2 linked regions of the Candidatus Minimicrobia sp. QA0096 genome follow. Each later gene encodes a partner of the first gene's protein in a complex. Links are inferred from orthologs where the notes say so. Each region holds a gene or a part of one and is shown in the gene's direction. Other genes may lie near its edges. The genes, in order: nusB and rpsJ.

What was found.
Region 2: the proteins of nusB (region 1) and rpsJ are in contact, whole or in part, in a solved structure (PDB 3D3B), measured with the Escherichia coli proteins. The link is inferred for Candidatus Minimicrobia sp. QA0096 from one-to-one orthologs.

What each region holds. Positions count from the first base shown.
Region 1 is NZ_OZ017288.1:296,275-304,343, reverse strand. The notes cover bases 1-2,711. They hold nusB (transcription antitermination factor NusB), read left to right. Parts: upstream 1-982; coding sequence 983-1,441; downstream 1,442-2,711. Other genes in these bases: AACH20_RS01625 (KH domain-containing protein), read left to right, coding at 2,707-2,711; rnc (ribonuclease III), read left to right, coding at 1,920-2,636; AACH20_RS01635 (NUDIX hydrolase), read left to right, coding at 1,422-1,919; AACH20_RS01645 (hypothetical protein), read left to right, coding at 812-958; AACH20_RS01650 (hypothetical protein), read right to left, coding at 152-676. Also shown: more of AACH20_RS01625, read left to right, coding at 2,712-3,096; AACH20_RS01620 (hypothetical protein), read right to left, coding at 3,311-3,880; tRNA (guanosine(37)-N1)-methyltransferase TrmD, read left to right, coding at 3,982-4,650; AACH20_RS01610 (hypothetical protein), read left to right, coding at 4,829-5,248; AACH20_RS01600 (phosphatase PAP2 family protein), read left to right, coding at 5,424-5,906; AACH20_RS01595 (hypothetical protein), read left to right, coding at 5,952-6,446; AACH20_RS01590 (DNA recombination protein RmuC), read left to right, coding at 6,465-7,535; AACH20_RS01585 (MIP/aquaporin family protein), read right to left, coding at 7,588-8,069. UniProt on the Escherichia coli protein: Part of the processive rRNA transcription and antitermination complex (rrnTAC). The complex forms an RNA-chaperone ring around the RNA exit tunnel of RNA polymerase (RNAP).
Region 2 is NZ_OZ017288.1:175,876-184,154, reverse strand. What follows is about bases 3,271-6,191. They hold rpsJ (30S ribosomal protein S10), read left to right. Parts: upstream 3,271-4,532; coding sequence 4,533-4,850; downstream 4,851-6,191. Other genes in these bases: rplD (50S ribosomal protein L4), read left to right, coding at 6,057-6,191; rplC (50S ribosomal protein L3), read left to right, coding at 5,443-6,057; AACH20_RS00995 (hypothetical protein), read left to right, coding at 4,920-5,252; AACH20_RS01005 (L-lactate dehydrogenase), read left to right, coding at 3,497-4,438; AACH20_RS01010 (hypothetical protein), read right to left, coding at 3,271-3,351. Also shown: tRNA guanosine(34) transglycosylase Tgt, read left to right, coding at 1-1,204; tuf (elongation factor Tu), read left to right, coding at 1,319-2,503; more of AACH20_RS01010, read right to left, coding at 2,578-3,270; more of rplD, read left to right, coding at 6,192-6,656; AACH20_RS00980 (50S ribosomal protein L23), read left to right, coding at 6,658-6,978; rplB (50S ribosomal protein L2), read left to right, coding at 6,978-7,817; rpsS (30S ribosomal protein S19), read left to right, coding at 7,824-8,090; rplV (50S ribosomal protein L22), read left to right, coding at 8,093-8,279. UniProt on the Escherichia coli protein: Involved in the binding of tRNA to the ribosomes. Part of the processive rRNA transcription and antitermination complex (rrnTAC). The complex forms an RNA-chaperone ring around the RNA exit tunnel of RNA polymerase (RNAP).

The sequences.
Region 1 (8,069 bases):
AACTTGAACTGCCGAGTGATGTAGATAGGCAGAGTGTTGAGGAAGCGGCTCTGGCTGATGAGAATGTCCAGAAATTCATAAACAATAAACCACCTAAAAAGATGGTTTATGTTTCAGGTAAGCTGGTGAATATTGTAGTCTAGGAAACAGTCTACTTCGCTTCTATTCCTGTTATGGCTATGCTTGGCTTTCCGTCACCGTTTATGTCACCTATGGCGATGTTGACGGTAGTTCCTGGTCGGATCTCTGTATTGCCCGTCTCATCTTTGTAGAGTTCTTTCATGCTAATGCCAGTTTCATATATGGAGCTTCTTGCCTCATTAGGGTCTATCTTATTTTCAGGATTTTCCTCGTTGTATTCTTCCATGGCTGTTTCAGCCACCGAAGTCGGATTTTCTCCCTCTTCAAGTGTGACGGTGTGAATTTCTGTATCTTCCGGTAGCTCCGTGATGATTCCATTGCTATAATCCTCTACAACTTGAGCTACTTGGTGGGCAGGGCTTGGTCCTTTTTCTGGTGATTTAGGGCTATGGAATAAGCCTAGGGCGTTTGCAACTCCAGCTACGCCTAGCGTGGCTAATGCTACTGCACCGATTTTAACTACAGATTTTGGTATTTCTATTACAGGTCTGTCGTCTTCATTGTTGTTTTGTGATGTAAATCGTTCCGTGTTCATGTTTGCTATATTACCATAAACGACATAAAAAGTCAATATTATTATCTAATTTGTAGACAAGCTCTTGAGATTGTCCAATAAAAAAGGTATAATGGTACGTAAGTTTTATGACAACCTAAAAGAGGAGAATAAATTATGGCACAACCTAAGAAACAGAGTAGCCCACGTAAAACTGGTCTTCGTCGCAGTCATTTGGTATTAAAATTGGCACGTCGCGTTAATGCAACTTCACCAGTTAAAGTGAAGACAACCAAGCGTGAAACTGGTAAAACAACAAAATAATAATTACGAACAGGACGCTTAATAATGGCATCAAACCGTCATTTGGGACGAATTGTCGCACTGCAAACACTTTATGAACATGAATTTCGCAAAGAGGTTGGCGATAGCGATGTTGACTATAAGACTATTTTAAAGCGTAATTTGGCTGAATATAAATCATCAGTTGACGATATTGAATTTATTGATAATTTGATCAGCGGCGTACTTTCGACGCAGAGTCAATTGGATGAGAAATTGCAGCCATTGGCGCCAGAATGGCCTATCAGTCAGTTGCCGCGAATTGATCGGGCAGTACTTAGAATTGGTTTATATGAATTGCTATATTGCGCAGATACCGTTCCGCCAAAAGTGGTGATTAACGAAGCTGTAGAATTAGCAAAAGCGTTCGGTTCGGATAACTCGGGTAAGTTTGTGAATGGCGTGCTTGGCACGGCACTCCGTACTCTCGTGGAGGAGTCCGACAGTGAGAACAAGCAACTTTGATAAGATAAAAAAATATTTTAGTGGCAGCAAGAAGCCATTGATTCAGGAAATTGTACGCGAGCCAACCGCTGGTGGCGTGATTTTTCGTCGTAATAAAAAGGGCGAGGCGGAATTTTTGCTATATCAAGACGCTCGCGACCGCTGGACAATTCCCAAAGGTCATATTGAGCCAGGTGAAACGGCTCAGGTGACGGCTCGTAGGGAAATCGGCGAGGAAACTGGATTGAAGAAAATTGAACTGCACGGCTGGCTGGGCAAGGTAAATTTTCGTTATCGTCGAATCGATAAATTGGTATTGATGACAACGCAAGTTTATCTAGTTAAGGCATTGGATCCTAATGAGAAACTCCAAAAGGAAGAGTGGATGAATGGTCTTAAATGGTTTAGTTTTCATGAGGCGCTGGATGAAGTTGAATATGAAGATATTGGCAAGCTGATTCTTTTGGCGATGAAACGAATTAGACAGGAGAATTTATAAATGAACGGAATGAACACTACGCCATATCAAGAATTTGCGCGCGAAAAATTAGGTTTTGAGTTTGAGAATTTGGATTTGCTAATCACGGCTTTGACTCACCGCAGTTATGTCAATGAGCATCGAAAATCCGTCCATCACCACAATGAGCGCTTGGAATTCTTAGGTGATGCGGTTTTGGAATTGGCAGTAACGGAATATTTGTTTACGCATTTTTCTGAGCCAGAGGGAATTTTGACTGCTTGGCGGGCAGCTTTGGTACGAACGGAAAGTATTGGTGACGCTGGCGATAAATTAGGTTATGGTCCGCTAATTCGTATGTCAAAGGGTGAGAAAAATGGCTCGGAACGAGCGCATTTACAGATTTTAGCTAATGCGTTTGAGGCAGTAATTGGCGCTATTTATTTGGAGCGTGGCTTTGACGATGCTCGCGATTTTATTCACAAGCATATCATAGTTAAATTAGATGGAATTTTGGAGTCGGGCAGTTGGCGTGATCCGAAGTCGTATTTGCAGGAGATTTCTCAGCGAGTTGACAATCAAACGCCGGTATATAAAGTCCTGAGCGAAGAAGGTCCAGATCACGATAAGGTCTTTACCCTTGGGGTTTTTGTTGGCGATAATATGATGGGGCGAGGTATTGGTCCGTCAAAGCAAGTCGCCCAACAGCAAGCTGCTCGTGCTGCAATTGCTAAATATAAAGAATCTGGCGAGAAATAATTAAAGTTTGCACGGCGTAAACTGCTCGTGTATAATGAAAATACAGTTTAATTCCAGGAGGAGGGGCAGAATGTCAACAATAGATCAGCAGTTTGTAGAATATACTGTAAAGGCGTTGGTTGGACATCCAGAAGACGTCGTAGTAGACCGAACAATTGATGAAAAGGGCGTTTTACTAACATTGACAGTTAATCCGGCGGATTTGGGTCGAGTTATTGGTAAGCGTGGTAGTACGGCACAGAGTTTGCGTACACTTCTGCGAGCCTTGGGTGCAAAGAATGACGCTCGATATAACTTGAAGATCGTTAACAATGATGGTTTTTCTGGTGAGCGTGAAGAAAATGATTATAATGGTAATGCTTCTGTGGATAACTCAACAGATGAAACTGTGGAAAATGAATCATCTTACGCAGAAAGCACCAGAAAAGAGCTTGCAGAACTCGACGATCTTGATATATAATTAAAACCAGTTCAAGCACAGACATTATGCGAGAACAGCTCTATGCGAGACAATGGGTAACCATTGAGAGCCTTATTTGTGCTAAAAAACCGTCCTTACTGGGGCGGTTTTTTGGTGGGGAATAATTTCTGTAAAAAGACATGAAAATAGCCCGCCGAGAGGCTCAAGCTGAGACTTAATGTCTCAACGAGCTATTCTCAGCGGGCTTTAGGCCCTAGTTGCGGGAACGAATACTCCACGCTGGGGTCGCATTGTTCCACAGCTCGTGGAAGCTATTTTCGACCCTCTGAGGGAGGTGCATTTTGCACTTCTCAGTATCGTAGACACGGCGTAGACAGACTCCAGGGGAGGCGTGCTTAAGAAAGACGTTCGCAAGCTCGCCTCCAACAGCTTCATCGAGGAAGTTGTACAGATAAATTTCGGGATAACCTTCCCAGAAGATCTCCCCGAACTCCTGGTCGAGCTGGACAGACTCCGCGTCCCTCTCTTCGTCGAGATCATACCATTCGGTGCCGTCATAGACGGTGATGGTACAGTCATCGTACAGAGAGTTTAGTGCTAGACCATAGCCATCGTCCGCCCACCAAACGGAGCTAATCTCGCATCCGGACAAAATCTCCAGTGCCGCTTCCTCCGACTGCTCGTTGGAGGCGTTTGGCTCCATAGAGACCGAGGCAGTGATAGTGACAGAGACATGCCCGTCGGGTGCTTCCTCCACGATAGAGTAAGCTAGCAGACCGCATTCCGCGAGAGTCATTTCCCATGATTCAGCGTCCTTGTGCATGATGCATCCTTCTTGTCTAGGATCTACTTCTGTTCGGTTGAACAAAAGCTGATATATATCATACCTGGACAAAAAAGTCAATACTTGCTACACTGTAACAGATGAGAAAATTTCAAGTAATTACGCTTTTTCCGGAAATGATGACGGGAGTTTTTAACAACTCCATGATGTGGAAGGCACAAAAAGACGGTATTGTGGAGCTTGCGACGGTGAATCTGCGGGAGTTTGGTTTGGCCCCGCGGCGTCAGGTAGATGACACGCCGTATGGCGGCGGCGACGGGATGCTTCTTATGATTGAGCCGTTATGGAAAGCGGTAGAATTTGCTAAATCTCAAGATGAAACAGCGAAGGTGGTATTAATGAGTCCGCGCGGGCAGCGCTGGAAGCAGGCCAAGGCTCAGCAGGAAGCAGATGATGACAGGGGTGTGATATTCATTTGCGGGCGATACGAGGGTGTCGATGAGCGAATTTTGGAGTTGGTCGACGAGCAATGGAGTATTGGCGATTTTGTGCTGACGGGCGGAGAGCTGGCGGCAATGATGATGATTGATTCTATTGTTAGGTTGATTCCTGGAGTTTTGGGCGGTGAAAAATCTGCGGAAATTGAGAGTTTTTCAGATGGAGAAACGTTGGAATTTCCACAATATACACGACCTGAGGAGTTTAAAGGTTTACGTGTGCCGGACGTATTGTTAAGTGGTCATCACGGAAAAATAGCAGAGTGGCGTGCCGAGCAGTCTCGAATATTAACAAAGAAAAATACCCCATAGAGACGGGGTATTTTAAGTTGTGGTGGATTTGTCGTAGAGCGAAAGATACTGTTTTATGGTGTTTATTTTTGTAACGTTCGCTGATTTAACTTTATGACGTTTTTATAAAAAGTGCAAGTGCTTTCGTAAAAAATACAACAAGCTTGAGCTTTTTTGACGCGCAAGCTATACTGAAATTATGTCTAGAAAAGTGAATAAAATTGTTAAATTGATTGCAGGACTATTAATAATGGTGCCATTATTATGTCAATTATTTACGTTTGAGAAGTTTTCTGCGGTCCTTACTTCTGTAGGGATTATGCCATATTTAAGCCTTCCGATTGTGATAATATTGGTAGTTGTTGAGCTAATATCGTTGCCGTTTTTGATTGATATGAATATATCAAAAAGAATTACTCTGACGAGCAGAGTGGCTGGTTTTTTGAGTTTGGGGATTATGACGGTAATTAGTTTTTTGGCGTTTGCGAATGGGCACGCGGCAGTGATATTTGGTGCAACGATAAAGAATGTGAATAATGTGGCTGCGATTTTTCTGGTATTCGTGATGTGGTCTTTGTTGATCTGTGCAAATTTATCGACGAAAAAAACAGCCAAATAATTGGCTGCTAAATTTCAAACTTGGCTGGGATGGAGGGATTCGAACCCCCGAATGGCGGGACCAGAACCCGCTGCCTTACCGCTTGGCGACATCCCAACGGCAAACACAATTGTACTATAGAAAAATGATTTCCGCAAGCGTTTACTGACTAGCATTGACGCGATATACTGGTAGTATGGATTTGCAATGGATCGTGAAGCTAATTGCTGACGGACTAGTGGTGCCGGTCGTGCTAATTGGTGTGTACGCGCTGATAAAATTGGTGCCAAATAAAGAGAAATATCAAGTTTATAGTCAGGTGTTGATGGCTGGTTTGACTGCTTACGTGGCGGCAAAAATTATCGGGTCAATTTATCAACCAGATCAGATGCGCCCGTTCGAGATTCTGGGAGTGTCTGCTGGTGCGTCATTCCTTAATAATCCGGGTTTTCCGTCCGATCACGCGCTATTTACAATGGCAATTACTTTGGCGGTATTTTTCGGAGCAAAGAGTTGGCGGTTGGCTGTTGTTTGTTTGGTTATGACAATCTTAATATGTGTTGGTCGGGTTATCGCTCTGGTGCATACGCCACTTGACGTTATTGGCGGATTATTGATTGCCTGCGTAGGGATTATTTGGTATAAACCGATGAATCTCCTGAAAAAACATAATATTTAAGTATATACATTTGCAATATTGACAAGTTTACGTTACAATTTACGTATGAAATTATTGTCGGCTATTTTCCGTGAAGAAATATCAGATTACACATATCCATTTTCAAGGCGAGTTTTCTTGAGGATTTTGGCGATTTTAGTTGCTAGCGGCGTGGCTATTTGGTTGCTGGCACTTGCGTTTGATAAATTTATGATTACACCCGTATTTTGCGCGAACGCTGAGCATATTTCTATTTGCGCAAACAGCACAAGCATCGCATCTTACGTCGCGTTGGTTTTGGCGGGAATTATGCTAGTTCCAGTGTTGGCGGTATTTGACATCAAGCGACCTCTGCTAGTAGTGATCGCGGCAACTGTGTCATTGTGGGGTGCTACATTATGGGCTGGCGGATCTTGGATTTTGTCATTGCTATGGGTAGTTTTGGCGACAGTTTTGGTATATTTGTCGTTAATCTGGTTAAATAGAATTCGTGGCAACGGCGCAGTAATTTTATTTATGACTTTATTCGCAATCTTAGCACGAGTTGTCTTGGCGCTATAATCACTGTACACTAAGTGTATGGAAATCATTATCATTATTCTCTTAATTGTTATTACTATTGGTTTGGGTGCGACTTTATTTGTCCTGCAATCAAAAATCAGTGAGCTAAAAAATCAATCATCCGTCGAGCTAATTAAAACCGATGTCGTGGAATTGGGGCGGACTATTGCAAAACTGAACGAATCCGTTAGCGATAAGTTGGAGCGAAGCAATGCGCAAGTCCAGACTTCCGTACAGAAACAATTGTCAGAAAGCGCGAAGTTGGTGGCTGACGTGACGCAGCGATTGGCGAAATTGGATGAGACTAATAAGCGTGTGGTTGATGTGGCAACTGATCTGAAAACCTTGCAAAACGTGCTGCAAAACCCAAAGCAACGCGGGGTTTTTGGGGAGTTTTATCTGGAAAGTGTGTTGGATAATGCTTTGCCAGCCAAGCAATATCAAATGCAATATCGTTTCAAGGATGGGGAAGTTGTCGATGCGGTTATTTTTCTGGACAAGGGTCAAATATTGCCGGTGGACAGTAAGTTTTCTTTGGAGAATTACAATCGCATGATTAACGCCGAGACAAAATCTGAGCGTGAAATGTGGCTAAATAAGGTGAAGGCTGACCTTAAGGGGCGAATCGACGAAACTAGTAAATATATTCGTCCGCGCGAAAACACCATGGACTTTGCTTTTATGTTTATTCCTAGCGAATCTTTGTATTACGATCTTCTGATTAATAATGTCGGTCAGGGCGGTTCGAGTCGCGATCTGATTGAATATGCGTTCCGAGATAAGCGAGTGATTATTGTTAGTCCGACTAGTTTTTTGGCGTATCTACAGACTGTTCTTCAGGGGCTTCGTAGTTTGCAGATTGAAGAGCAAGCTAAGGATATTCAAGTTCGAGTTGGTCAATTGGGCGTTCATATTAAAAAGTTTGACGAGTTGATGACGAAAATGGGTAAGAGTCTTAGTACGACCGTTGGTCATTATAACAATACGTACAAGGAATTGGGGAAGATCGATAAGGATGTTGTGCGAATTTCTGGTGGCGATAACCAGGCGCAGCCGGAGCTGATTGATCGGCCGACTCAAGAAGATTGACATAAAAAATACCCCGCCGATTAAGCGGGATATTTTATTGTGAAGTTATAATCTATTCTTCGTCTTTGTTTCGGTAATTGACGAGTAGAAATAGGTTGCCACCTAATGCTGCGCCGATTAGGGTAGCGGCAATTACTTCCAGGCTAAAGCGTGAATAGCTTTTTTCGCCTTCAGCTGGCAATACTCCGTTGCTACGTAGTTGAGAGTCGGTTTTCTCTGTAATAGCCAAAGAAACTGCCGGGTTCAAAGTTGCGCCTGAGATGTAGATTTCGCGTGGGTAAGTGCGGCCGTTTTTCTCAGTTTGAGCAGTACTTTGCTCTTTTTGGATTTTTGCAATAGCAGTACTTTTAATGTACGAAGAGATTGAGCCAGATACGACAAGACCAATCATCAATGCTAAGCCAATTCCAAAAGCTTGACCAGCTGCTTTGATTTCTTTGCGCTGCAATACTGCGGCGATGCCAAATACAAATACAGCGGTACCGACTAATTCCATCGCGAAGATATTCCAAGAGAATGCAGTAAATTGGTCGA
Region 2 (8,279 bases), 120 kb from region 1 along the record:
AAAACCTTTTTCTTTTGAAATAACTTCACGATTTAACGACACGTTGGCGCGAACGGGAATTATTCACACGCCACACGGTGATATTAAAACGCCGGCGTTTATTGTGGTTGGAACTAAGGCTAATGTTAAGGCGATGATTCCGGAGATGGTGAAGGATGTTGGCGCGCAGGCGGTGCTGGCGAATGCTTATCATTTATATCTGCAGCCGGGGTATGAGTTGATTGAAAAGGCTGGATATCTTGGTAAATTTATGCACTGGGATGGTCCGACTTTTACGGATAGCGGCGGCTTTCAGGTGCTAAGCCTGGGCTCAGGTTTTAAGAAGGTTTTGGCGATGAGCACTGATGTCGATGAAGAAATTGCGATTGCTAAAAAATCGTCGCGTCATGCTTGGGTGGACGAAAACGGTGTGATGTTTAAGTCGCATCTGGACGGCTCTTATCATAAATTCACGCCAGAATTGTCCATGCAAATTCAGGCTGGAATTGGCGCTGATATTACTTTTGCGTTTGATGAATTGACCTCTTTGATTGATCCGTACGAATATCAAGTTGAGGCGCTAGCCAGGACGCATGCTTGGGCAGAAAGAAGTTTGGCGGAAGTTAAGCGCTTAAGGGCGGCTCGTCCAGATAAGCCATATCAAGCTTTATTTGGAGTTTTGCAAGGCGCGAATTACGAGGATTTGCGAAAGCAGACTGCCGAGTTTTTGGGCGCAATGGATTTTGATGGCTATGGAATTGGTGGCGCACTGGAAAAGGAAACTATGGCGCAAACGATTCAGTGGGTCAATCAAATTCTGCCTGAAAATAAACCACGTCATTTACTGGGAATTTCCGAGCCTGATGATATTTTTGCGGCAATTGAGCAGGGAATTGACACCTTTGACTGTGTGAGCCCAACGCGAGTAGCTAGGAACGGCGCCGCGTATACGCCGTTTGGTCGGGTCAATGTGCGTGGTCGAAAATACCGTGAGATGTTTGCGCCAATTATGGACGATTGCGATTGCTATACTTGCAAAAATTACACGGCGGCTTATCTCTGTCATCTTTTGCACGCCCGCGAGTCGTTGGCTGGAACGTTGTTGTCAATTCACAACGAGCGATTTATCGTTAAGTTGGTTGATGATATTCGAGCCAGCTTGGAGGATGGAACTTTTTACGAGTTTCGCGATTCGTTCTTGGCGAAGTATTATAGTAAGAAATAAGCTATTTACAACTGATTGGAAAATCGTTATAATTAAACTCATACGCCGTGAGGTCTTTTTTATGGACTGTACCCGCGTGAAAAATAATAATTAAATTAAGGAGAACTTCTACAAATGGCAGATGCATTTGACCGAAGCAAACCGCACGTTAACGTTGGTACAATGGGCCACGTTGACCACGGTAAGACTACGCTGACTGCTGCGATTACTGCAGTGTTGGCAAAGCGCCTACCAAGCGCAGTTAACAAACCTGTTGCGTACGACCAGATCGACAACGCACCAGAAGAGAAGCAACGTGGTATTACTATCGCGTCTTCACACCAAGAGTATGAATCAAAGAATCGTCACTATGCACACGTTGACATGCCAGGACACGCTGACTACGTCAAGAACATGATCACCGGTGCTGCTCAGGTTGACGGTGCGGTATTGGTTATCGCTGCAACTGACGGCCCAATGCCTCAGACTCGTGAGCACGTTTTGCTTGCAAAGCAGGTTGGTGTGCCAAAGATCGTTGTCTTCTTGAACAAGATGGACATGGCTGACGAAGAAATGGTTGAGCTGATCGAAGAAGAAGTCCGCGAACTTCTTGAAAAGAACGGCTTCGACAAAGACGCTCCAATCATCAAGGGTTCTGCTCTTAAGGCTCTTGAAGGTGAAGAGAAATACGAAGACGCTATTATGGAATTGGTTGACGCAATGGACAGCTACATTCCAGAGCCAGCACGTGACATGGACAAACCATTCATTATGCCAATTGAGGACGTCTTCTCAATTAAGGGTCGTGGTACAGTAGCAACTGGTCGTATCGAGCAGGGTGTTGTTAAATTGAACGACGAAGTTGAAATCGTTGGTTTGAAGCCAACTCAGAAGTCAGTTGTAACTGGTATTGAGGCCTTCAAGAAATCTCTTGACCAAGGTCAAGCAGGTGACAACGCAGGTGTCTTGCTACGCGGTATTGAGCGCAGCGACATTGAGCGTGGTCAAGTTTTGGCAAAGCCAGGCACAATTACTCCACATACTGAGTTTGAAGCTGAAGTTTACATCTTGAAGAAGGAAGAGGGCGGTCGCCACACTCCATTCTCAAAGGGCTACAAGCCACAGTTCTACTTCCGCACAACTGACGTTACTGGTGAAGTTGAATTGCCAGCTGACAAAGAAATGGTTATGCCAGGCGACACTGTAACCTTCAAGGTTAAGTTGCTTGCACCAATCGCTATGGAGCAAGGTTTGAACTTTGCTATCCGCGAAGGTGGCCGTACAGTTGGTGCTGGTGTTGTTACAAAGATTAACAAATAATCTTGATAACACAAGCCTAATTAAATCCCCCGAACTTTCGGGGGATTTTTTGATACCACTGCGATAATGTATGTCTAATGAGTGAACCTTGTGTCAAAACATTCTTTAGAAGTACCAAGCGTATAGTGAGGATAATATGGGCTATTGTTATTGTCTTCCTCGTTGACAGATGTAGTCTTTGTGATTTCCAAAGCAACCTTCTCTCCGTCTATTGTTGTCATAAATTGAGGAAGGCAGAGGTATTGCTCATTTTCGCTGCGTGAAGAAGATACAGGCTTAGTGAATTGCCCTACGCTGCTTTTCTTCTCTCGGCATTCAGTCATATTCTTTCCGATTTCGGTTGGAATATAATACTCATACTCCATTGCTAATGTTCTTGTCTTGTTCATTAGGTCTGAGATCTCAGGTTTTCTTCGTCCATGAGTTTGTTCGGTGAAGTCGATATCTTCGAATGTGAAGAAAACCACATCGTTTCCATCGCAAATATACATTGAACAGTTTGCCTTTTCAGGGAATCCGTCGTAGGTTCTTGCTGTACAGTTAGCTATAAATCCTTCGCGGGTTCCGTTCTCCGAATAGTACATTGAGTTCTTTTCTATATCTATTTTTCCCGCAGAATCGTCTTTTTTATTTTGTGACGGATTCCCGGTATTGCTATTTTCTGGCTGAGATGTAGTAGTTTCAGAGTCGCCATATGGGGCTGAACTTGAGCTTCCAGCATCAACTCCTTTTTCGCCTGCGCATCCAGCCAATACACACGATGGTAATAAAGCTAGCATTGCAAGTGCTCGATATACTTTTGCAGTATCGACGCGTGGCGCTTTTTCTGCAAACATTCTTTTTTCCATATATCCTCCCGTTGATAATATGTAAAAGTTAATAAATTGCCAATATTATACATATTTTTTGCTGTAAAGTAAAGTTAATTGACAAAGCGGTAATGTTTATGGCAGAATAAAAACATCTAATATAAAACAGAAAAAGGAGATTTTGGTGAATAAACAGAAATTGCTAATTGTTGGCGGCGGTGGAATGGTCGGTGCGACGGCGGCTTATGCGTGTGCATTGCGTAGTGTCATCGAAGAGATTGTGTTGATTGACCGCAGTGAGGATTTGGCTTGGGGTCAAGCAGCCGACATTAATGACGCGATGGGAATTGACAGGAATGTCGTGGTTCATACGGGAAATTATTCTGATATCAATGACGATGATATCGTTGTGATTACTGCAGGTGCGCCGCAACTTCCTGGTCAGACTCGGTTGGAGTTGATTGACGTTAATGCGAAAATTATGCGTGATATTGTGAAAAACATTATGGCGAATGGCGCGAAGCCGTATTTGGTGATTGTCAGTAATCCGGTTGATGTTCTGACTTACGTGGCGCTTAAGGAATCTGGTTTGCCGAAAAATCGCGTGTTTGGGACGGGCACGACGCTTGATACTTCGCGTTTGAAGTCGTATTTGGCGGACGCATTCAATGTCGACAGTAAAGCGGTTGATGCTTATATTCTGGGCGAGCATGGCGATTCATCATTTTCGACAATTGAAACGGCGCAAATTGGTGAAGTGCCGATTAAGGAATATCCTGGCTTTACAGAGGAAATGATTGACGGAATTGAGCAGAGGGTTCGCGACCGAGCGTATCGGGTGATTGAAACAAAGAAATCAACGTATTTTGCAATTGGGTTTGTTGTGTCTAAGATTGTTTCGGCGCTCCGAAAATCGACGCACACTGTTTATCCTGTTTGCTCTTTGGCTGAAGGTGAATATGGCTTGAATAATGTTGTACTTGGATTGCCATCGACAATCAGTAGCGACGGCGTGAAGATTTTAGCAGGCTATCCACTTACCGAGCGAGAAAAAGAATCGTTGAATAAATCCGCTGGAATTATTGCGGAAATGATTTCTCATCTTGATAAAGCGGAAAATTGCTGATATAATCGCATAGTTAATAATAATTTATCTCGAGAACTCGATTGACTATAAATAGGACAATTAGAGGTTACGAGATCGCACACAAGGAGGAGCTATGGCTCAAGATACAGGAATTAAAATCCGTATTCGTCTGAAGGCTTATGACCACAAAGTCATCGACCAATCAGCAAAACAAATTATCGACACCGCAATTCGCACGGGTGCTAACGTGGCTGGTCCAGTACCTTTGCCAACTCGCCGCAGCACTTACACCGTCGTAAAGAGTCCGCACGTTTACAAAACTGGTGGTGAATCTTACGAGCGCCGCGTCCACAAGCGTCTGATTGACATTACAAACGCTACACCAAAGACGATTGATAGCTTGCAGAACTTGAATTTGCCAGCTGGCGTTGACGCTGAAATTCGTATGTAATTTAACGATATATAAAATTTCCGCCTCTTGAATGGGGCGGATTTTTTGTGCTATAATTCCATTCAGCTTATGACAAAACAAAAAACTCGTACTTATGCTCGCAATCGCTCGAAGTCTAGCGAGCTGTTTAGTCGCAAAGGTCGCGAACGTATTTATGATAATGACGGCTCATTTTTCTTGAAATTGGTGGTTTTTGTGATATTAAGTGCACTGTGGCTTCGTCTAAAAAATCCAGTTGAGATGGGCGGCTTGGTCGTTCAGGCTATTCCCGTCGGTCTATTTATTGCGTTGCTGCTGGTATTAAAGATTGAGAAATACCAATTCAACCGGAAAATTTGGTATGTCACGATAATTTTCATGGCAATTTTGACTTCGTTTACGCCGGTTGGCGTGATGATTTAGAGCCTGTCTTTTATTGACAATAATATACATAACGTGCTATAGTGAGGAAGTAATTTCTATTACGCGTAATATCAACTGTTCTCCTTGATGAATGAGCAGGTCTGGTTATGAGCGAATGTTTACATTTAACGTTCTCCCAGAATCCAGAAACCGCACGTCATCAGGAGTATTTAAGTGGGAGTGAGGAAAAGTGAAAACACTTCTCGGTACCAAACTTGGTATGACCCAGCTCTTGGCTGAAGACGGCAAAGCCATTCCGGTAACGCTGATCCAAGCCGGCCCTGTCACCGTGACTCAGGTGAAGACTGTCGAAACCGACGGTTACAATGCGGTGCAGGTAGCTTTTGGAGAGGGTAAGAACCTGAGCAAGGCCGTGGCTGGACACGTTAAGCCAGCCCAAGTGACCCCGAAACATATTCGGGAATTCCGTGTCGACCAGATTCCAGAGGATCTGAAAGTTGGCAGTGAAATTAATGTTTCCGCGTTTGAAGTCGGCGATTTTGTCGATGCAACCGGAACCAGCAAAGGTAAAGGTTTCGCTGGAACCATTAAACGCCACAACTTTAAGCGTCATCGTAAGACGCACGGTGGTAAGGGTAATACTCGTAAGCCAGGTTCAATTGGCTCGATGTATCCACAAAAAGTCTTCAAGGGTAAGACGATGGCTGGCCATATGGGTCACGAACGTGTTACTGTCAAGAACTTGGAAGTGGCATATGTTGATCCAGAGACCAATCTAATCGGGGTTAAGGGCGCTGTTCCTGGACCACGAAAGGGGCTGATTATTTTAGGAGGTAACAAGTAATGGCAGATTCAACCAAACTTCCTAAAGACATTTTTGCTGTGGAAGTGCCAAATCACGAATTGTTGAAATTGGCATATGACAGCTACTTGGCAAACGCACGCCTAGCTAGCGCTACAACCAAGCAGCGCGGCGAAGTTTCTGGTGGTGGTAAAAAACCATGGAAGCAAAAGGGAACTGGTCGAGCACGTTTCGGCTCAAGCCGTAACCCAATCTGGCGCGGCGGTGGTGTAGTATTTGGCCCACGCGGCAACGAAAACTACACTAAAAAATTGTCAAAGACTGCTAAGAAAGTGGCAGTTCGCCAAGCTTTGACCGTAGCTAACGAAGCTAAGAAAATTGTCGTTAAAGATGTTAAGACTACTGGCAAAACCAAGGAAGTCGCAACATTCCTAGCAGACAACAAGTTCGAGCGCCGTGTTCTGATCGTTGTAGATGAGAAGACGCCAGAACTTATGCGTGCTACAAACAATATTCAGAACGTTTTGGTGGTTCGCGCTAATTATCTAAGCGTTTATCACATTCTGAATGCGGATACAATCGTTATAACACCGAAAGCTCTACCTGTAATTACTGCATGGTTGGGTAAGGAGGAAGCGTAATATGAAACAGACGATTATTATCCCACGCGTTAGTGAAAAGGCTTACGCACAGAGCGCCAACGGTGTATACGTGCTACGCGTTCCACTTAACTTGAATAAGAACGAAATCAAATCAGCTGTAGAAGCGCAATTTGGCGTTACTGTAGTTAAGGTTAAAACCTTAGTACAAGACGGCAAGGCTGTACGCTTCTCACGAGGCAAGAATCGTTATCCTGGCACAACAACGCGCAAGGATTGGAAGAAGGCTTACGTGACGCTGAAAGAAGGCGATAAGCTCGATGTGTTTGACGCAGTAGAGCAGCAGATGGAGGAGACCAAGTAATGCCAGTGAAAGCTTACAATCCAACCACTCCTGCTCGTCGCGGCATGACGAGTCAGGATTTGTCAGACATTACAACAAGAAAACCTCTTAAAAGTCTGATTAAAGCTAAGAAGCAAAATGCCGGTCGCAACAACCAAGGTCGAATTACTGTTCGTCATCGCGGAGGCGGCGTTCGTCGTCACTACCGCTTGGTGAACCACAATTTGCCAGCAGGCTTGACCTTGACGATTGAAGAAATCGAATACGATCCAAACCGCTCAGCTCGTATTGCTCGAGTTAAGGATCAGTACAATTTGTACCACTATATCCTAGCTGACACCTCAATGGTTAAGGGTAAAACTATCCGAACTGGCGAAGAAGCTCCAATTGAGGCTTCAAACCGCTTGCCATTGTCAGTTATTCCTGTTGGTACGATGATTTACGCTATTGAGTTGACTGCTGGTAAGGGCGCACAAATGGTACGCGCTGCTGGTGCTAAAGCTCAGTTGATGGCGAAAGAAGGCAACTACGCAACTATCAAATTGCCATCTGGCGAAGTTCGCAAAGTTCGTTTGGAAGCTACCGCTGCTATCGGTGTAGTCGGTAACGTCCAGCACCAAAATGTTAAGATCGGTTCAGCTGGTCGTAAACGTCGCAAGGGTATTCGCCCAACCGTTCGTGGTGTTGTTATGAACGCCGCAGACCACCCACATGGTGGTGGTGACGGTGGTCGCCACGGTACTGGTAAAGCACCACGTACTCCTTGGGGTCAATTGACATTAGGTTATCGAACTCGTCGCCGTAAAGGCTCGAATAAATTAATCGTACGCACGCGTCACGACGCGAAGAGGAAGAGGTAAATCACGATGAGTCGTTCATTAAAGAAAGGTCCATTCGTCGATGTAAAGCTAGCAAAGAAAATTGCTGCTCTTAGCCTTGACGATCGAACCGTTATCAAAACGTGGGCGCGCGCTTCGACTATTACACCAGAGATGGTTGGTCGAACGATTGCTGTTCACAACGGTAGAGTGCACGTACCCGTGCTGATTACCGAAAACATGGTTGGTCATAAGCTCGGTGAGTTTAGTCCAACTCGTAAATTCCGTAAACACGGTGGAAAGGATAAGAAGTAATCATGGCTGATACAACTTATACTGTCCGTGCTTACGCTAAAGGTGTTGATCAGGCACCACGTAAGGTAAGTCTAGTCGCAGCCTTGGTGCGAGGTCGTACTGTAGCTGATGCTCTAGTTATCTTAGAGCACGTTCCAAAGCGCGCTGCTAGCCCAGTTAAAAAGGCTATCGAAAGCGCTAAGGCAAACG